DNA from 2 places in the Lysinibacillus canaveralius genome. Region 1 is predicted to be linked to the other one. Evidence: a T-box and tRNA genes for the amino acid it is inferred to sense, from the RefSeq annotation. Region 1 holds a T-box; the other holds one or more tRNA genes.
The links. A T-box is a leader RNA that pairs with one kind of tRNA and senses whether it is charged. The one in region 1 lies ahead of argS (arginine--tRNA ligase), so its partner is inferred to be a tRNA-Arg.
Positions count from the first base shown of each region.

Region 1 (10,746 bases):
TACGGAGTTCGTTACGTAGCAGAAGTCATGCTGAAAAATGGCGGCGGCTCTATTGTCAATACAGCATCTAGTGCAGGCGTTATTGGTCAAGATTCTGTTGTTACTTATTCAGCGACAAAGCATGGGATTATCGGTCTGACAAAAAGTATGGTAGCTGAATATGCAAAAGAAGGCCTTCGCGTCAATGCCATTGCGCCAGGACCAACTGAAACACCAATGGTCAAAGCATTTTATGAAGCAAATCCAGAAATGAAGGCGAATGCTACAGCAGGTATCCCCCAAAGACGATTAGGAACTGCTGAAGAGGTAGCAGAACTCGTAACATTCCTACTGACTTCTAAAGCAGAATACATTAATGGGGAAGTTATTCGTATTGATGGCGGGTTTACGAATACAAAGTAACTTTACGTGTTTTAGTCCAGGATGGGTTGCAGTCTCACCTGGACTCATACTTGCTTATCTAGCTCTAGGGCTTCATGTTTCCTATTAGACCCCATGCTGCAATATAAAAGAAAGGAATGATTAAACGATGAAGAAAGCTGCATTTGGATACATACTAGTTGGTCTCTCTTTAGGTCTTCTCATTGCAAACATATATCATAACGTTTACCTGGCTCCGTCCACTTCAGTTGAGCTGTTTCGTTCTATCCAAAATACTGGTGACTATGAAGAGGTAAAAAAGCTATTGGCCGAGGGAGACACGGAATCCTTTTCTGAGGAAGATTATGAATTTATAAGTAACCTTCAAAATTACCCCCATATCATTTCACAGTTCACATTACTAAGCTATCAAGACACAGCTTATTTACTAAGAACGACGCCTGGAACAGAGAAGCTGAAAATCATCCAGGTAGAGGAACTGCCTGCTGATATACAAAGCTATTTTCAGGAAATGGTGAAGGATTGAGCCACTTGGAGATATAATAACCTTCTTTCACTAATATTTGTATCTGTATTACGCAGGGGTCTTCCTCCATTCTTATTGGAGAGAATCTCCTTATCGTCTGTTTTGCTTTTTTATTGTTTCTTTAAGCACCAGTCGCCATTTTGACCGGTGAGTGAGTACAAGCTGCTAAATGATTCTTTATCTATTAGAAGAAAAAACAACTGATTAGCAAGAAAAGTCACAAAATAGCCATGCTTCTGCTTTGAGGTCATATTTTTGATTCCATATTCTATTGTTAATCCGATATGATTGGAATGAGGATTATTATTTAGTTAGGAGAGTTATCATGAAAAAATGGTCATTTTTAGTAGCGGGAGCTCTGTTATTAGCAGCATGTAATAATGAAGAGGCAGCAGCTCCAAAGGAAGAGCCAGTAGAAACGGCTGAAAATCATGCAGGACATGAACATGCCGTCGGCGATATCCAGGAGCAGACAGAAAGTGCAGAAGTTCTGCCATCATTTTTAGATAATCAAACAGATTTAATTAGAGCAGCATATCAGATTGCCGGACAGGCGCCCGAAGTTTTAGAGTGGATGCCTTGCTACTGTGGTTGTGGAGAATCTGCCGGCCACACAAGCAACATGAACTGCTTTATCCAGGAAGTTAAAGAAGACGGGAAGATTATATGGGATGATCATGGAACCCGTTGTAATGTTTGCATTGAAATCGCTGTAAACTCAGTTAAAATGCATCAAGAAGGCAAATCATTGAAGGAAATTCGCCAAATAATTGACGAAAACTATAAAGATGGCTATGCCCAACCTACGGATACAAAAATGCCAGCTTAGAAAACAGCCTTTTCAGAGACTGTAATCACTATTATTTGTTAGTTAAAGACAAAAAGAAAACACCTTACATTGGTTCCTTGGTAGTCATTACCTATTTCCAGCGTAAGGTGTTTATGAATTCGCCTATTGGTTGACGACAGCTCTCTGTTTTGTATACAAAATCCCTGAAAGGATAAGAGCAAGCAGTACACCGATACTGCCAAGAAGAACGGCGACCGGTTGCAGGGTAAATACTTCAGCAAAAATGCCTAATAAAAACGTAAATAGGATTTGGACGGTGCTTGTCAAAATCAGCCCTACACTTCCAAAGCGGCCCATCAACTCAGGGGGTACACTCTTCTGATAAAAAGTATCATATCCGGCATTGCTGAAGGCCATAAAGAAACCTAACAGAATGAAGCTTGTGATGGCGAGCCATAAAACTGATGAAGCATAGAAAACCGTATAAAAAATCATCGTTAATGAAAACCCAACGCTAATGTAAGACTTCAAGGAAAACTTACTTACTAAAGCGGCAGCTAGTAAGCCTCCGCTGATCGCACCAATTCCAGTCAAACTGACTATGAGCCCATATATACTTTCCGAAGCGCCTAGATTCTGCTTAATGAATGTTACTTCTTGAGAGTCAAGGGCAAATGCAATCATCAAGGCAAGCTGATAAACAAGGTAGATAGTAATAAATCCGCTTTCCTGACGGGCAAACTGCATCACGGTTAGAAAGTCTGCTTTCAACATGTTAAGGGATAAAGGTTCTCGTACGTTTTCTACTTTTTCATCTACATCCGGTAAGTAAAATATAATGAGTGCACATACAAAAAATGTGAAGCTGTTGACCCAAATAGCTATGGATGGATTAAACAAATAGATGAGTGCTCCCGATAAAGCCGGGCCAACCATAAATGCGCCAGAGTTGAAGGTGCCAAGCAGGGCATTGAAACGTGTGCGATCTTCTTCTTTCACATATTTAGTAATGTAGTATATACTGCTTGGTCCGAAAAAGCTGCTTGCAATATTCGTTAAAAACAGAACTGTATAAATAAGCCAAATTGATTGCATGAAGGGCAGGAATATAATCAAACCTCCACGTATTATATCTGTTGCGATCATTAGTTTTCGTTTATTTGCCCGGTCAATCAAGGAACCTGCAAAAAAGCTGGCTACAATTCTTGCAATTGGCCCAACGATAAAAATACCGGCGACAGCAGCTGCTGAATCAGTCAAATTCAATACATATACATTCAGCGCAACGAGGTAAATCCAGTTTCCAAGGTTAGAAAAGCCAAATCCTCCTATCAATAATCGGTAATTCCGCCAAAACTTCATCTTCCTCCTCCTCAAAAACTACTTTTTCTTCTGGCGTTTATGTATAAACCTCACACGTCCTATTGTAAATTAATTAGAAACACGAAGCATGATGTATGTGAATCATTTTTTCCTTAAATTTACACAACACAGGGTGTAAGATGTTAAAAATATGCAATAAAAGTTTATTATGATTTTGTCTGTTGACAATTCCAAGATTCTCCTCTAATATAATTTGAAATTACATGTCACGAAATTCGATGAAAAAGAAAGTAGTTTATTTTAGTCGGCAAGCGAGTCAGGGAATGGTGTGAGCCTGATACGAATGAATAAATGAAACGCACTTTGGAGAAGATTCCTGAACATTAGTAGGGAATTCCGGGGAGGCACCCCGTTAACAATGGAAAGTGGTCGCTGTATGCGGCAACTAGAGTGGTACCACGGGAACTATGCTCTCGTCTCTATTTAGAGACGGGGGCTTTTTATATGGGAGGAATTAGGATGCAGGAGCAAATTGTAAAAGACTTAGAGCAAGCTTTAGAAGGCCAGCTGGATTACAAAGAGATAGAAGAGCTTCTTGAAAAACCAAAGTATGAACACTTAGGGGATATTTCGTTTCCTTGTTTTTCGCTAGCCAAGAAGTTTCGGAAGTCTCCACAATTAATTGCAGAAGAAGTGGCCGGGAAGTTACAACAGACGTTATATAAAGATGTACAGGTGGTTGGCGGTTACATTAACATTTTCTATGCCCAAGAAAATGCAATCAACCGGATTCTTAACCGTATTCTTTCTGAACAGGAGAGCTACGGAAGTAAGCAGGCAAATGGGAAAAAGGTAGTCATTGATTTCTCAAGCCCTAATATTGCAAAACCATTTTCTATGGGACACTTACGATCAACAGTTATCGGTAATGCACTAGCAAATATAGCTGAAAAGATTGGCTTCCAATCAGTACGAATCAATCATCTCGGGGATTGGGGAACCCAATTCGGGAAGCTGATCGTCGCATACAAGTTATGGGGAAACAAAGAAGCAATTACATCTTCTCCGATTGAGGAGCTGCTAAAGATCTACGTAAAGTTTCATGACGAAGCGGAGCAAAATCCCGGACTCAATGAATTGGCTAGACAGGCGTTTAAGGCGCTCGAAGATCAAGACGAAGAAGCTACCCAGCTTTGGAAATTGTTTAGAGAGGTATCGCTGGCTGAATTCGGTAAAGTTTACGAACAGTTAGGTATTTCATTTGATTCTTATCACGGGGAAGCTTTTTATAACGACAAGATGGATTCTGTTATAAAGGAATTAAACGAAAAGAAACTGCTTGCTGAATCACAAGGAGCCTTTGTAGTAGAAGTAGATAGCATGCCGCCATGTCTCATTACAAAAACAGACGGTGCTACACTTTATGCAACGCGTGACCTGGCAGCAGCAATGTACCGCTGGCAAGAATATCAACCTGCAAGATCCTTTTATGTCGTAGGAAATGAGCAGTCGCTTCATTTCAATCAGCTGTTTGCGGTTATTAAAAAAATGGGTTATAACTGGGCGGAGCGATTGATGCATGTTCCGTTTGGGATGATATTAAAAGATGGGAAAAAGATGTCGACGCGTAAAGGGAAAGTTGTACTATTAGCGGAGGTCCTTGCCGAAACGATTGAGATGGCAAAGAAAAACATTGAACTGAAGAATCCTTCACTGCAGGATAAGGAGAAGGTAGCTGAGCAGGTCGGAGTAGGAGCGGTTATTTTCAATGATCTAAAAAATCACCGGATGAACGATATCGAGTTTTCCATTGAGCAGATGCTGAATTTTGAAGGGGAAACAGCACCATATATTCAGTATACTTATGCAAGAATTTCTTCCTTATTATATAAGGCGCAATTTATACCTGAAAAAATCGAGTTTGCTTCTTTAGGCGATACTGCCTGGCAGGGGATTTTACAGCTGGGAGATTTCCCAGAGACGATTAATACCGCTTATGAACAGGCTGACCCATCACTTATTGCAAAATATGCGCTCAAACTTGCGCGCATCTATAATAAGTACTATGGCCAGACAAAGGTATTAACAGATGATGAAGGAATACAGCAGAGATTAGCCTTCAGTTATTGTGTATCAACTGTTTTGGAAGAGTCCTTACGAATTCTTGGCATAAAGGCGCCAAAGAATATGTAAGGAAGATCACGCTTTTATCAAATAACTAAACTATATTCTTTCCATGAAAAGCCCTAGAACATTCCAGGGCTTTGCTGCTGTGTTGCTTTCCGTTCATTAAAGCTGTAATTCAAACCGTAATCCCTCTAATATCACAAAACATACTACAAATGTATATCAACCGCAGTCCCGATAGGAACAATACTTGCTAATTCTTCAACATCCCGATTTTGCATTCGGATACAGCCGCGTGAAACAGCTTTGCCGATTGAGCTTGGGTCATTTGTTCCGTGAATGCCGTAATGCTCCTTTGATAAACTCATCCACATTGTTCCAAAAGGTCCTCCTGGGTTCGGTGCTTTATTGAGGATAATATAGCTGCCAACAGGTGTGCCATGAAGCATTCTTCCAACAGCAATGGGATACGTTTTTTGAAGAACGCCGTCTCTATAAAGCTGAAGCGTCCTTTTTTTGAGAGAGATGTCTATCCGATATGGCAGCGTATTAGGATCCGGATAACCCGGAATTTGAATAGGTTGGCCTACATACAGGATATCCGGATTAACAATGGACGGGTTAGCAGAGAGTAAATTTTGATAAGGTATCCGAAAATCCCTCGCAATTTGGGACAACGTTTCACCAGGCATTACATTATGAATCATATGTCACCTCTAATTCTTTTACCTCATCGTATGTTAAAGTCCGGTGAGTTGCGCAAAAAAGCTCAGGTCCAAAAGGAGAGGACCTAAGCTTAATGAATGAACAAATCTACTGCTCCTCCTTAATGCTACTAGAAGAAGAAACATGTAAAAGTGAGGATATTGCTACGTCGAATGGAGCTGAAAACCCAGCCTCTTCGATTACTCCAGCGGAATCCTATAATAGTATCCCGTGTCATCGAAATTGGATAGAACCAAAAAGACCTTCCATTTCTTAACCATACATACGTATTACGGAACAAACAACGATTCATTCCCCCAGCATAAGCTTGGGCAGTGGGGAATGACGGGACAAATCCGGGCGGTGGTCCTGGCGGCTGGTTTTGCCCAGGAGGCCCAAAAGGCGGACCAAATCCCCCGCCGGGTTGTGGCGGGACACCTGGTGGAAAAGGACTCCCAGGCGGGAAGAACTGCCCGCCAGGTGTTTGAGGAAACAACCTATTGGAAGAACCAAAATCCTCGAACGGATTATTATACATGTCTTCATACCTTCTTTCCATATAACTTCATAATACCTTATGTATAAAAATATATTTTGTGCATCTAGGCAGATGACCACACCATTTTCAAAAAGGGCTTTCGATAGAGCAGCATAATAGAATGCTTACTCTTTTTCAATTATCGGCAAGCTTTCAAAAGAAAAACCTATTGAATTTCACTAGGGTAGATCCCGGTAAATCGATTTCTTGTAATAGCGCTGAGACGAATCGAGATGGGGGAAGATATGTAAAATGATATTTCAATGCGTCTGAATGCGATTCTCAGGATATAGAACAAATGTTCTATATGAAGCGTAAAAAAGCCGTTTTTTTATAAAAAATAGCAATAAAGTTCCCAAATACATATTTGGGAACTTTTTTTGTGATAAAATATAAGATAGAGGTGAGCACATGGCACAAGTCAAACTACCAAAAATACTTAAAGATTTTTGTATCTATTTAACGACGATACGAGGAAAATCTCAGCGTACACGAAAAGAATATGAATACGATCTTGTTCTTACATTCCGTTTTCTTAAAGCGGTGCAGGATGATATTCCGATCAGTGAAATACATACAATCGATATTTCTGATATAACAATCGAGTGGATTAAGGAACTCACACTGGAGGATTTATACTTATTCCTTGAGTACTGCGAGGTACAGCGAAAAAATTCAGCCGCAGCGAGGGCAAGAAAAGTAGCAACACTGCGTTCGTTTTTCAAATACTTGAAAGGAAAGCGGCGTCTGATTGAGTACAATATCGCGGAAGAATTGGAAACACCAAAAATCGGGAAACGCAAGCCGGTTTATCTGAATATGGAGGAAGCGCAGGTCTTCGTCACCTCCATTAATGAAAGAACATACAGTAAGCGAGATTACTGTATAATTATGTTCTTTTTGAATCTCGGTATACGAGTGTCCGAACTCTGTGCTTTACATCTCCATTCTATTCAAGGACGAAAAGCGACAGTAATCGGGAAAGGCAATAAGGAACGTACGGTTTACTTGAATGATGCCTGTTTAGCGGCACTTGAACAATATTTACCGGAAAGGAGATCTTATACCGGAGAAGGGGATGAACCATTGTTTGTTTCGCAGAAGGGAACGCGCTTTACAAGACAGACTGTAGCTAAAATCGTCAAGCAGATCAATCGGTCTTCTCTACAAAAAGAGCAATTAACTCCTCACAAGCTGCGCCACACTTCCGCGACAATGATGTATAAAGCAGGTGCAGACATACGGAGTCTCCAGCATATTCTTGGCCACTCTAGTGTGGCAACAACCCAAATATATACACACATTGAGGATGAACAAATTCGGGAAGTTATGCAAAAGAATCCTTTCAATAATATTATTATGTAAAGTAAAATGATTTATTTAGCTATTCGCTTTTTCATTTTATCTTTCAAGTAGTAGAAGGTAATAGAAGAGGGACCATCCAACAAACTCTTTCAAAAAATTATATAAATTTATAAATAACAGGACGTCCCATAACGGGGCGTTTTTTTATTGAGGACACTTTTTTGTGTAAATTGGTTGCATTATCTTTCGTGTTAGCATATATTTTTCCTTAAGGAAACTTATTGTTGTATAAGAAACAACTGATACGTATGATCGATCTGTTGTTTTCCAATTGCCTAACTGTTCCTCATTTGAAACGGAGCAAGGTACGGATGGATCAATATGTTTCTTTTAAACTGATAAAAGGAGTTTAGTAAATGATGAAACGATTGATTACTGTATTGGGGTTGTCATTACTGCTTGCTGCATGTGGAGATGAGGAAAGCGGAAAAGAAAAAGAAGGCGATGTAGTAGCAACGACCGGTCAGATTGCAGATGTAGTAAGGGCAATTGGTGGTGAACATTTAGATGTCACAACGTTAATGGGTCCCGGGGTAGATCCACATCTATATAAAGCAACCCAAAGTGATGTTACAAAACTGGATGAAGCAGAAGTTATTTTTTACAACGGACTTCACCTTGAAGGGCAGATGCAAGACATTTTCACTCAAATGGCAGAAGAAAAGACAGTGCTTGCTGTTGGTGAAACGCTGGATGAAGAAATGCTGCTGGCAGACGAAGACAATCCCGACTTACATGATCCACATATCTGGTTCGATATCACATTGTGGAAGGACGTTGTAGAGTCAGTTGGTCAAACACTCGTCGAGGAATATCCAGACTTCAAGGACGACTTTGAGAAAAACGAGGCTGCTTATTTGGCAGAGCTTGAAGATTTGCGTGCATATGTCAATGCACGCATTCAGGAAATTCCGGAAAGTCAGCGTATCCTTGTAACAGCACATGATGCCTTCAATTATTTTGGAAAGAGCCAAGGGTTTGATGTAAGAGGTCTTCAAGGACTGAGTACAGACGCTGAATACGGTGTAAAAGATGTTCAGAATATGGTTAACTTCTTATCGGACCATCATATAAAGGCCATTTTTGTGGAATCCAGTGTGTCAGATAAAGCAATGAAGGCGGTAATTGAAGGAGCAAAGGAAAAAGGCCATAACATCACAATCGGCGGTGAGCTGTTCTCGGATGCAATGGGTGCTGAAGGAACAGACGAAGGAACCTATACCGGTATGTATAAACATAATGTCGACACAATTGTCGATGCGTTGAAGTAGGTGAAGAAAATGGAAGCTTTAACGGTTCATAATTTATCAGTTGCATATGACAAAAAGGTTGTCTTGGAAAATGTAACTATTTCGGTGCCTTCAGGACATTTAACAGCGATTATTGGTCCAAATGGGGCAGGGAAATCTACCTTTCTAAAAGCGATATTAAACCAGCTTCACAATAAGTCAGGGAGCGTAGAGATTCTTGGGAAACCATTTAACCCAAAAAGTCTTACAGTAGGCTATGTTCCGCAACGAAACGCAGTGGACTGGGATTTCCCTACAACAGCATTTGATGTCGTACTAATGGGGAGATACGGCCAGAGAGGATTATTCAGGCGGCCAACAAAACAGGACAAAGAAGCAGCTATACAGGCGCTGGAAAGTGTAGGTATGCAGAACTTTGCAAACCGCTCAATCGGCCAGCTTTCAGGTGGACAGCAGCAGCGTGTGTTTTTAGCTCGGGCTTTAGCTCAAAATGCACAAGTTTATTTCCTTGATGAACCATTTGCCGGTGTTGACGCAGCGACAGAAAAAACAATGGTTGATATCCTGAAAGACTTAAAGGAACAAGGAAAAAGCATTTTTGTTGTTCATCACGACCTTCAAACGGTAAAGGAGTATTTCGATTATACAATTCTGTTAAATCGTTCTATTTTATCAGTTGGAAAGACAGAAGAAGTCTTTACACTCGAAAATGTGCAGCAAACATATGGCGGACACCTTTTCTTGATGGAGACAATTTAGGAGGGAAACTATGTTATCTGGAAATTTGCTTTGGGTATTGACCGGTACGATGCTATTAGGGATTGCTGCAGGGATTACCGGAACCTTCTCCTTCCTCCAAAAACAAAGCCTTGTAGGAGATGCAGCTGCGCATGCTGCACTCCCGGGGATTGCGCTTGCTTTTTTACTGACAGGTCAAAAGGAGCTGCCCGTTCTCATGATTGGGGCGGCTATTACCTCCGTACTCTCTGTATATTGCATTCAGTGGATTGTTGCGTACTCGAAGCTGAAAGCAGATGCCGCGATTGGACTTGTCCTCGCAGTCTTCTTTGGTGTAGGAATTGTTTTACTAACCATCGTGAACAGGAGTCCGCTTGGCAACCAAAGCGGGCTGAACGACTTTATTTTCGGGAAGGCTGCAACGATGACAAAGTCGGATTTAAACTGGTTATTGATCAGTGCTGGAATCATTATCGTCGTAAGTCTTCTATTCTATAAAGAGTGGAAACTTATAATTTTTGACCCTTTATATGCAAAAGGGATCGGGTTGCCTATTGATTTTTTAAGAGCAGGACTGACCGCTCTCATTGTTATGACGATTGTGACAGGGATACAGGCTGTAGGCGTAATCCTGATGTCTGCCATGCTGATTATTCCAGCAGCAAGTGCAAAACTATGGACGTCCAGACTGCACACCATGCTCTTGTTCAGCGGATTTACAGGCGGTTTGGCCGGGGTAGCCGGGACGTATATCAGCTCATTGGAAACAGGGCTGTCAACAGGACCGATTATCGTCTTATTTGCCTCCGGGGTATTCTTTATATCCTATTTATTCAGTCCAAAATCAGGCCAGTTCAGCAAGTATATTCGTAGAGCAAAATTTCGGAAGCAAGGGGATCTATCATGATTGAATTATGGATTATTCTAACAGGTATTTTAGTCGGTATAACCTGCAGCATAGCTGGTGTGTTTCTTGTGCTTCGGAAAATGTCCATGATTGCAG
Region 1 is NZ_CP154840.1:2,184,732-2,195,477, forward strand. Features, by position in the region: gene AA0Y26_RS11040 (SDR family NAD(P)-dependent oxidoreductase) at 1-402, shown strand, start outside; gene AA0Y26_RS11045 (hypothetical protein) at 530-907, shown strand; gene AA0Y26_RS11050 (PCYCGC motif-containing (lipo)protein) at 1,233-1,736, shown strand; gene AA0Y26_RS11055 (MFS transporter) at 1,860-3,059, opposite strand; T-box leader at 3,290-3,504, shown strand; gene argS (arginine--tRNA ligase) at 3,540-5,213, shown strand; gene AA0Y26_RS11065 (L,D-transpeptidase family protein) at 5,357-5,854, opposite strand; gene AA0Y26_RS11070 (hypothetical protein) at 6,096-6,437, shown strand; gene AA0Y26_RS11075 (tyrosine recombinase XerC) at 6,802-7,755, shown strand; gene AA0Y26_RS11080 (metal ABC transporter solute-binding protein, Zn/Mn family) at 8,112-9,026, shown strand; gene AA0Y26_RS11085 (metal ABC transporter ATP-binding protein) at 9,036-9,764, shown strand; gene AA0Y26_RS11090 (metal ABC transporter permease) at 9,775-10,650, shown strand; gene AA0Y26_RS11095 (metal ABC transporter permease) at 10,647-10,746, shown strand, end outside.

Region 2 (10,746 bases), 1.5 Mb from region 1:
GATAAAGATAACCTTACTAAAAGAAATTTAGACTTCACTATTGAAAGCGTTCGTTATATTGATATCTATGTAAAAAAATTAATGAATACGGAGTTTGGTACTGAGCTGTTAAATACGCATTTTGATAATTTAGTGGATCGTATAGGTGCATATATTGGCGAGGTTATTAAAAATAATATTAATCAAGATTTTTATTGGTTTGAATCTGATTCAGTACGTAATTATTCACCTAATTTAGAGTTTAGTAATAACAGCACAAAGAGTGTTCTTTATTCTAAAAAGAAGAATATGGTGATATTACCTTTGAATGTGGTATCGGAATTTTTGAAAGGGAGCTCCCCCTACAGTAATCTTCTTACTTACGTAGAAGAAACTATTAAGCAAAATACTTAAAAAAGAGACGTTACTCAACAATCGGTCGCTAATGTGGAATAACACCCTTACGAAATCATCAAACTTTTTTTGTGAAATTCTCATACTTATTTAAAATAAAAACTACGCTTTGATCAAGTTTTAGTTCACTTCATCACTAAGAAAAAAATACACCCGCAGTATGCGGATGTATTTTTCTATATTATACGGTTTACTTATTTGCGGTCCATAATATGGTCGATTAGACCGTATTCTTTCGCGCGTTCTGCAGTCATGAAGTTATCGCGGTCCGTATCGCGGGCAATCACTTCAAGCGGCTGGCCTGTTCTTTCAGAAAGAATTGTGTTTAATTTTTCACGTAGGAACAGGATGCGTTTTGCAGCGATTTCGATTTCTGTTGCTTGCCCCTGAGCACCGCCAAGTGGCTGGTGAATCATAACTTCTGCGTTTGGCAGTGCGAAACGTTTGCCAGGTTCGCCTGCTGCAAGCAGGAATGCACCCATTGATGCCGCCATACCGATACAGATTGTTTGTACTTTTGGTTTGATGAAGTTCATTGTGTCGTAAATTGCCATACCAGCAGTAATAGAACCACCTGGAGAATTGATGTAAAGCGAGATGTCCTTATCTGGATCTTCTGCTTCCAGGAATAACAGCTGTGCAACGATAGAGTTTGCAACATTATCATCGATGCCGCTTCCTAATAAAATGATACGGTCTTTCAGGAGACGTGAATAAATGTCATATGCACGTTCACCACGGTTTGTCTGTTCAATAACTGTAGGAATTAAATTCATAAAAATATCCTCCTTTTAAAAAGGTAAATTCGAATACTAAATGCTGAAAGGGAAGTGCCTATCAGCTGTACCATTATCATACACGTATTAGTCAAGAAAGGTCAAATATAAACTCCGGCCTGATTAGGTATTGAAATTTGGACTAGATATCTGTATAATAGGTTAGGTATTGTTAATTAATTTGTCCTCGTGGTGTAATGGATAACACTGAAGATTCCGGTTCTTCCGCTGGGGGTTCGATTCCCTCCGAGGGCGCCAAATACTATTTTTAAAAACTACATATTTTGATTGAAAACCCCTGTAAATGTTGAGATATCAATGTTTAGAGGATTTTTTTATTTATAGATATTTGTTCGGGAAATCGTTAAAAACGATAGAAAATGAACCGACACTCCACATCATCATCTTCTTTTTGCTTGTATGATATAAGATGTTTTCACCTTCACACAAAACATGTGATGGATTCGCGGCCAAGACGCTCCGAAACATAGTGTATGTTAAATCCCGCATGGAGTAGTACACTTGCATGCGTACAGGGCAGCCTGTGGCATTCTTCTTTTATACCACAATGTAATTGCTTGTTAGCAGCATTATGGCTCACCACTTTAAGTTTCCCAACTGACTTGAAAATTAAACCATCTTCCACAGTTTTCGAGAAAGCATCCTTATTTTCCTCTTTATAGGCAGTATATTTTTCTATTTTTGCGGGAGAATAAAGCGCAGAGTGGAAGCGTCCTGCAGATTTCATTTTGAAAAATAGTAGTGAGTCAGCCCATTCATTTATTACAGAGACAACTATTCATGCCGATGCAGGATATACGTCGCGCTAATTAGTGGAAATAAGATGGTTTGAAGCAGTCTTCAAGTCATCTTATCTTTTGTTCTTTGCTTCGCTCGCTGGTCTCCTTTTATAGAGAAGTAATACTTGGCCAGAGGGCTTTTTTAGTAAAATACAATAGCTGGTCTAGTGACGAGATTGAGGCCATGTTCAAAAAAGTCAGCTGAAACAAAGGTTGATGGGCTTGTGATCAAAGAAGATGAAGAGTGGATTAATCAAAGAAACTATGTTAAATGTTCCTGCTATTGACAGAAAGTTATGAAATAGGATATATGGAAGGAGATCTTTTATGTGCTCTTGGACGTATTAAGTTGAGGTTTGTCAAAAAATAGACACATTTTCAAGGAGAAATGAAATAGGGAATTGAATTCACTTGAAATATAAGTGGATTATTAGTAGATTAATAAATGTTGCATTTAGTTGCGGCAAAAGAGCAAAAAAGTGGCCTATTCGTATGAACCATGTCATACTTTAGGCAGGTTATATGATAGCTATAGCCTTATTTTATACTATGCCCAACTAAAGGGCGCCATTTTACTGTTTCAATTATAAATCTTCAATAGCAATACCTGCTCCGCTTTGTTAGTTTAGCAGCCTGACAAAGTGGAAGAGGAATGAATAGGATAAAATGAACACCCTGTACCGATTCATTTTATCCTAAATTCGTTCTTCTTAAACTATTTTTACAAAATTATTTAAAAACGAGATTTGTGAAATAAATAAATCAGGTTGAAAGATAGGTCGTCACTTTTTGAAGTGGCGGCTTTTTTTGTGCCTATTTTCTTATTTGTTTCCTGCTCCAGATGATAACTATATATTCTGACAAAACGAATATTTATTTGCTTTACCTATTATTATACGCGAAATATGTTATAAAAATTCATGTCTATGAAAAAATAATCATTTTTTATAAAATTTTTTGTTGTATATAAATTCGGAACTTACTATAATGAGTAATATCAATCAAGGATAACAATTGACAGATAATTGGCGAGGAGGAACATATAAATGAAGAAAAGCTTACTTAAGGTGATTGCCCCATTGGCGGCGGCATCTATGTTATTAGCAGCATGTGGTTCAGACAACTCTACGGGTTCAGACGGCGAGATTACAAAATTAGTAGCCGGTACAGAGGCGACATTTGCTCCTTTTGAATACATGGACAAAAGCGGCAAGATCATAGGAATAGACAGCGAAATCCTGGATGCCATTGCTGAAGAAACTGGCGTAGATATCGAAATGAAAAATGTTGGGTGGGACCCGTTATTCTCCCAAGTACAGAATAATGAAATCCAATTAGGTGCTTCGGGTATTACGATCAACGATAAGCGTAAGGAAACTTATGATTTCACGGAGCCTTATTATGAAGCGACGCAAGTCATCGTTGTGAAGGAAGGATCAGATGTAAAATCATTAGCTGATCTAGAAGGGGAAAAAGTATCGGTGCAGATCAATACAACTGGTCATGAAGCAGCCAAAAAAGCATTTGGTGAAACAAGCACGAATATTTCTGCCTTTGAAAATCTACCTGTAGCATTGCTTGAGGTAATTAATAACTCGACTGCTGCTGCAATCGGAGACAATGCGGTTGTTTATGAGTACTTAAAAAATAATCCAGATTCAGGTTTAACGGTTATTGAAGATGATGCTTTTGATAAAGAGTATTATGGCTTGATGGTGAAAAAGGGCAACAAAGAAGTCCTGGACATCCTGAATGAAGGCTTGGATGCGATTAAGGAAAATGGCAAGCTGAATGAAATCGTTGAGAAATATACTGGTGTTACGCAAGAATTAGAATAATAGAGGTTGGAGGTGTTTCAGGTGGACTTATTTGATTTTCGCTGGGACATAATCTGGAACTACCGTGATTTTTATATTACCGGTATTTGGGTAACATTAGCCCTTACATTGGTCGGCTATATTGGAGGGGTATTCTTCGGGGTACTCCTTGGATTGGCTCAGACGTCTAAAAACAAAATCATTTACTGGCCGGCTAAGATTTATGTCGATGTCTTCCGTGGAACACCGATGCTTGTCCAGATTTACATTATCCATTTAGCGTTGATTCCAACATTGTTCGGACAGTCATATGGATGGTTCATTTCAGGGGCAGCGGCTTTAATCCTGAATAGTGCGGCCTACAATGCGGAAATTTTCCGTGCAGGAATCCAGTCCATTGATAAAGGGCAGATGGAAGCGGCCCGTTCACTTGGTCTGACGCATTCACAGGCAATGCGCAAAGTCATCCTGCCGCAGGCGGTTCGCCGCATGGTACCGCCGCTTGGCAATGAATTTATTACACTTTTAAAAGATTCATCGCTTGTAAATGTTATTGCAGCAACGGATATTCTCTATGCAAGTAAGATGATCGTAGGTACATATAACCGGGTGTGGGAGCCGTACTTATTCGCAGCGTTCCTATACCTGATCATGACATTTATCGTGACAAAGGTTATCTCATATATCGAACATCGATTCAGCATTGACTATAATCCGAGAAAGAGCAAAAAGGAGCGTGCCGGGACATGATCAAAGTAGAGAATCTACACAAATATTTCGGTAAGCTTGAAGTGTTAAAAGGCATTGACTATGAAATTCATGAATCGGAAGTTGTCTGTGTCATCGGACCATCCGGGTCGGGGAAAAGTACGTTTCTTCGCTGTTTAAACCTATTAGAAGAGGTAACGGACGGTGCAGTCTATATTGAAGGCGTCAAAATCAATGATCCAAAGACGGATATTAATGATATCCGTACAGAGGTGGGAATGGTGTTTCAGCAGTTCAATTTGTTCCCGCATATGACGGTAATAGATAATATTACAATGGCACCAATGCAAATCCGCAAAATGAACAAAGCTGATGCCGAGAAGCTGGCGCTGGAGCTGCTCGATAAGGTAGGATTGCGGGCAAAGGCGGATAATTTCCCGCAGCAGCTTTCCGGTGGACAGCAGCAGCGTGTGGCAATCGCACGAGCGCTCGCGATGAAGCCAAAGGTGATGCTGTTTGATGAACCAACCTCTGCACTTGATCCAGAAATGGTTAATGAGGTACTGGATGTTATGAAGGACCTTGCAAAAGAAGGAATGACGATGATTGTCGTCACCCATGAAATGGGCTTTGCACGTGAGGTAGGTGACCGTGTACTGTTCATGGACGGCGGTTATATTGTGGAAGAGGGCCATCCGGACGACGTTTTCGGAAATCCTCAAAATGAACGTACAAAAGCCTTTTTAGGAAAAGTATTATAAAGAGAAAAATCCATTCAAGACGGGCTGCTTGAATGGATTTTTTTGTTTTTTATTAGTTCGGCATATTTTTTGCTTTTTCAGCTTGGCCGTACATATTAAGCATCGTGTTCATATCGTTTTGAGCAAACTGTGGCACTTGGTAAATACCGCGCTTGTTTTGGTAAAGAGATACTTCATAGGCCATTTCAACACAGTTCGGTACAGAATCCTGTAATACACGACGAACAACAGGGTTTGTAGATTCAAGAGCTGCTTGTGTTTTTCCTACTGCTGCTGTTTTATGCATCGTAAGAAGGGCACCAGATAAAATTGCATCATTGACTTCGCTGGCAGATTGGATTGGTTTTTTCGGTTCGCTAGGAGTTAAACCGTATTTTACATCATTGCTCATTTGCATGTTGTATGTTTTTGTCGGGTGCTTTGGATCGTGGCCTGTTTTGTAGGCTTCCATTGTGATGTTGTATTCATCAAGCATGAAAGCGTACTGACGGTCTACAATAGCAAGAAGTTCAGGGTCTTGAATTTGATCGCGCATAAGTACGCATTGGTTTAAAGCGCCGATTGAGGCACTTAATACTTCATGTACATCCAGAATTTCGTGTGCGCCGTGGTTCATTGACATTGTTTGTCCGTTGTCTTGTGAATCAGATGGTTGAGTGAACATGTGATAATCCTCCATTCTTTTTGGGTACGATGTTATTATGGTTCCTTTTGTGTGAGCTATTCATAAGAAATTTTTAAAGGTAAAGGAGGAGAAGGCAAATGGCGAACGGCAAGAAAAGCAGTGCCATGATGATCATCATAGCGATCGTAGTAATAATCGGTATTGCACTCGTGCTCATTGTGCCGAAGTATAATAGCCTCGTGAATGGAGAAGAACAAGTTGAGGCATCTTGGGCGCAGGTAGAAAACCAATTGCAGCGCAGGTTTGATTTAATCCCTAACCTTGTGCAGACAGTAAAGGGATATGCTGCACATGAAGAGGAAGTATTTACACAAATTGCTGATGCCCGCACACAGTACGGGGGTGCTGCTACAGTAGAGGAAGCAGCGGAAGCAAATGACGATTTGACGAGTGCACTGAGCCGGCTTCTGGTGGTAGTGGAAAATTACCCTCAGTTAAAGGCGGATGTACAGTTTACCCAGCTGATGGATGAACTATCGGGAACGGAAAACCGATTGGCCGTGGCCCGTCAAGATTATAATGAAGTCGTTCGGACTTTTAATAGTGATGTTCGTTCTTTTCCTGGCAATTTGATTGCCGGTATGTTTGGTTTCGACTCGAAGGAATACTTTGAAGCAGCAAATGGAGCTGAAACGGCACCATCAGTAAATTTTGATACGGAGGAATAAACTTCCACGCACCTATTTATTCGTTAGGTGTCATGCAGTAATAGTATGCTGCCGCTTTTCTTTATTCATACGAAGGACTCGGCAGCCTTTACACAATTAACTGCTTATTGGCTTTTAAAAAGCTGCAAGGGAGGCGGGGAACATCCGAATTATTAGTTTGATTTTTAGTCTGATCCTGTTAGTACCTACAGTTGCATTTGCTGCTATTCCCCAAAAGCCGGCATATAACTCATATGTTTACGATTACGGAAATGTTATGGATGATCAAGTGGAGCAGCAGATGGTTCAAATGCTGCAGCAGCTTGAAAACAGCACAACCAATGAGGTGGTCGTCATGACCATCGATACAATCGGTGATGCTGCTCCCTTTGAATTTGGCACGGAGGTAATGCGTGAATGGGGCATTGGGCAGGCAGAGCAAAACAACGGCATGCTCATTTTTGCAACGACTGAGCAAGGACCGGGAGAAAACGATGTTTGGATATCGGTTGGACAAGGGCTGGAAGGTGATTATCCGGACGGGAAAATCGGCAGGATGATTGAGACATATATGAAGCCGTATTTAGACCAGGGTGATTATACGAGTGCATTTGCCAATATCATGAACGTCCTGTATGAAGAGATGGGCGGTGAGGCAACCGGCGAACCATTGCCTACGGAAGACGGCGGTGGAGGCTTCAGTATTGGCTTTCTCATTTTGATCCTCATTCTTTACTTTATTTTCAGCGGCTTTGGCGGCGGCGGTAGAGGCGGCGGCAGACGCGGACCAAGACGCTATTATGTAGGAGGCTTCGGCGGCGGCGGTTTTGGCGGCTTCGGCGGTGGAGGTTCTGCTGGGGGCGGAGCTGGACGAAAGTTTTAATTCCTTCAGCAGAGACCTTATTACCCGTAGATGTAATTATCTGTATAATGGAAATAGAAGGAGTGATGGCATTGAAAAAGGTAATCTTCTATTCCCGTCCCGACTGTCCGCTATGTGAAGAGGGATTGCTTACGTTGAAGCTTGTGCAGGAGGACGTGCCCTTTGATATCGAAGTGAAAAATATTGAAGAGGACGATACATTGCATGAAAAATATACGCTCATGATTCCGGTAGTTGAAGAAAACGGAAAGATGCTTCAGTATGGGCAGTTGGACTACGTAACATTAATGGAGGCGCTCGATGAATAAATCGAGTGCCCTGCCTTTTTTAAGAAAAGCTGGAGGAAATGGATTGCACAATAAAACGAGGAAGGATATAATGAAAACAAGGAAATAAATTTTTTTACCCTGAATGGGACAATAAAATAATATATGGGACGAATTTTGACCAACTGTACAGGAGGTGGCATATGAGCGATTTCTCTTGCTACAAAGTAGGACGCCAATTAATACCAGAAATTGATGTGCTCTTGAAAAAGCGTTTCCGCATTTTACAGGCGATCCATGCTGCAGGGCCTTTAGGAAGGCGTACGCTGGCGGATTTCCTGCATGTGACGGAGCGAGAAGTACGCAATGAAACAACATTGTTACATGAACAACAATTAATTGAAATCGGTCAAAAAGGTATGATTTGCACTCAACTTGGGTATGAAGTACTTGAGCAATTAAAACCGTTGTACTATGAACTTTCAGGTCTTGCCCAAAAAGAACAGCAGCTGGCTGAAAAGTTTGGCATTGAGAGGGTCATTATCATTCCCGGATCATTCCGAAGCGAAGCAAGCCGCATTCTGTTAGGAAAAGAAGCGAGCAAATGGCTGGTGAAGCTTGTGCAGGAAGGCAGCAAGATAGCTGTGACCGGGGGAAGTTCAGTGGCAGCGATTGCTCCCTATCTTCAGCCTGTCGATTCCATGCCGTCTGTAAAATTTATTGCAGCCCGGGGCGGAATTGGAGAAGAAATGAGCCTGCAGGCAAATATTCTTGTTTCTCAATTTGCAAAGGCCTGCCATGCTTCCTATAAAACGCTGTTTATGCCCGAGTTTTTAAGTGAACAGGCATATGTTGCGATGAAAGCGGAGCCGAGTGTCCAGGAAATTATCCGTCTTTATGAAGAAGTCGATATCGTGCTGCATGGTATTGGCACTGCTGACGAGATGGCGGAAAAACGCGGCAGCAGTGAAGCAGATAAAGCGCTTCTAACAGAGAAAGGGGCTGTTGGTGAGGCTTTTGGCTATTATTTTGATGCCGAGGGTCACATTGTTCATCAAATCCGCACGATTTGCATTCAGCCCGAGCATGTGAAACAGAGCCGCTACGTCCTGGCAATTGCCGGCGGAGAGGAAAAGGCAAAGGCAATTGAAGCGTACTTTAAAAATGCGGCAAGGCAGACAATCTTCATCACGGATGAAGCAGCCGCAAACGAAATGTTATAAATAGCCCCAGCGCTACTTTTATAAAATAACCAACTTGGAGGAGTTAACATGGCATTAAAATTAGCAATCAATGGATTCGGTCGTATCGGTCGATTAGTATTTCGCGAAGCATTAAAGCATGACGAATTTGAAGTAGTGGCAGTCAATGACTTGACTGATGCAGGACAACTGGCACACTTATTGAAATATGACTCGGTGCACGGCATATACGAAGCTGAAGTATCGGCAGAAGAAGATGCGTTCATCGTGAACGGAAATCGAATCCGTGTCTTCTCTGAAAAAGACCCATTAAACTTGCCATGGGGAGAACTTGGTGTAGATGTCGTGCTGGAATGTACAGGTAGATTCCGTTCGATGGAAGAGGTATCTAAGCATGTTGAGGCAGGCGCGAAGAAAGCGATTCTTTCTGCTCCAGCAAAAGGCGATATGCCAACATTCGTTATGGGTGTAAATGAAGAAGAATATGATCCAGATACAATGAATGTTATTTCCAATGCATCTTGTACAACGAACTGTTTAGCACCTGTTGCCAAAATACTGGACGAAAAATTCGGTATTAAGCGCGGGATGATGACAACGATTCACTCTTATACGAATGACCAGCGTATCCTTGATTTCCCTCACTCCGACCCGCGTCGTGCACGTGCTGGGGCAGTATCAATGATTCCGACAACAACTGGTGCTGCAGTAGCGGTTTCAAAAGTATTGCCGCGACTAAAAGGGAAATTAGACGGCTTCTCTATGCGTGTCCCTACACCGAACGTATCTTGTATTGACCTAGTTGTAGAGCTGGAGGCAGATGTAACGGTGGATTCCATCAATGCTGCATTAAAAGAAGCATCAGAAGGTGAATTAAAAGGCATTTTAGGGTATAACGAATTACCGCTTGTTTCAATCGATTATAATGGCAACCATGCTTCTTCTACAGTCGATGGATTATCTACGATGGTAATGGAAAACCGCATGGCGAAAATTGTCGCATGGTATGACAATGAAATTGGTTACTCAACACGCTTAATGGACCTAGCATTATATCTAGTGGAACGCGGGCTTAAATAAGCCTGGCATGCAGCAAAACCGCTCGTCAGATAAATGTGTCATACTTTTGGGATTTTAACGAAAAAGTGTGTCACAATACGATAAAATGTAATGGAAAAGTATAGCCTTTAAGTAGTTGAACAATTATAATGTATAAAGGTAAAAGGGCGAGCGGGTTTACCGGCTCGTCCTTTTTTAAAAGGCGATCTAGTTCATTCTTGTAAAAATGGGGGAGACGCCCTGTGCTTACAAGAGACATTACATATTGACTTTTGTTACTATTTAAAAGGAAGTCTACTATATAAAAGGGCAACGCCTGTTTTTAAAATTGAAGGAGGGTTTTCTTCATGTTTTTAAAGAAGACGATGGATGATGTAAATGTAAAAGGAAAGCGCGTATTTGTACGTGTTGATTTTAATGTACCGATGGCGGATGGCCAGATTACGGATGAAACGCGCATTCGTGCAGCGATCCCGACAATCGAAGCTTTGGCAGACGGGGGAGCGAAGGTGATTCTAGCTTCGCACCTTGGCCGTCCGAAAGGCGAAGTGAATGAGGATATGCGTCTGACGGCTGTTGGTGAGCGTCTGTCTGAACTAATGGGCAAGCCGGTAAAGAAGCTGGATGAGTCAATCGGGGAAGCGGTAGAAGCAGCAGTGGCCGAAATGCAGGAAGGAGACATCGTCCTTCTGGAAAACGTTCGTTTCCATAAAGGGGAAGAAAAGAACGACGAAGAGCTGGCAAAGGCA
Region 2 is NZ_CP154840.1:3,650,316-3,661,061, reverse strand. Features, by position in the region: gene AA0Y26_RS18485 (hypothetical protein) at 1-393, shown strand, start outside; gene clpP (ATP-dependent Clp endopeptidase proteolytic subunit ClpP) at 588-1,169, opposite strand; tRNA gene AA0Y26_RS18475 (tRNA-Arg) at 1,353-1,427, shown strand; gene AA0Y26_RS18470 (hypothetical protein) at 1,612-1,917, opposite strand; gene AA0Y26_RS18465 (basic amino acid ABC transporter substrate-binding protein) at 3,016-3,807, shown strand; gene AA0Y26_RS18460 (amino acid ABC transporter permease) at 3,829-4,536, shown strand; gene AA0Y26_RS18455 (amino acid ABC transporter ATP-binding protein) at 4,533-5,255, shown strand; gene AA0Y26_RS18450 (spore coat protein) at 5,308-5,919, opposite strand; gene AA0Y26_RS18445 (LemA family protein) at 6,018-6,608, shown strand; gene AA0Y26_RS18440 (TPM domain-containing protein) at 6,766-7,470, shown strand; gene AA0Y26_RS18435 (glutaredoxin family protein) at 7,518-7,778, shown strand; gene AA0Y26_RS18430 (sugar-binding transcriptional regulator) at 7,940-8,959, shown strand; gene gap (type I glyceraldehyde-3-phosphate dehydrogenase) at 9,008-10,018, shown strand; gene AA0Y26_RS18420 (phosphoglycerate kinase) at 10,345-10,746, shown strand, end outside.
Region 2: it encodes a tRNA-Arg, which carries the amino acid that the T-box ahead of argS (arginine--tRNA ligase) is inferred to sense. The anticodon was not compared.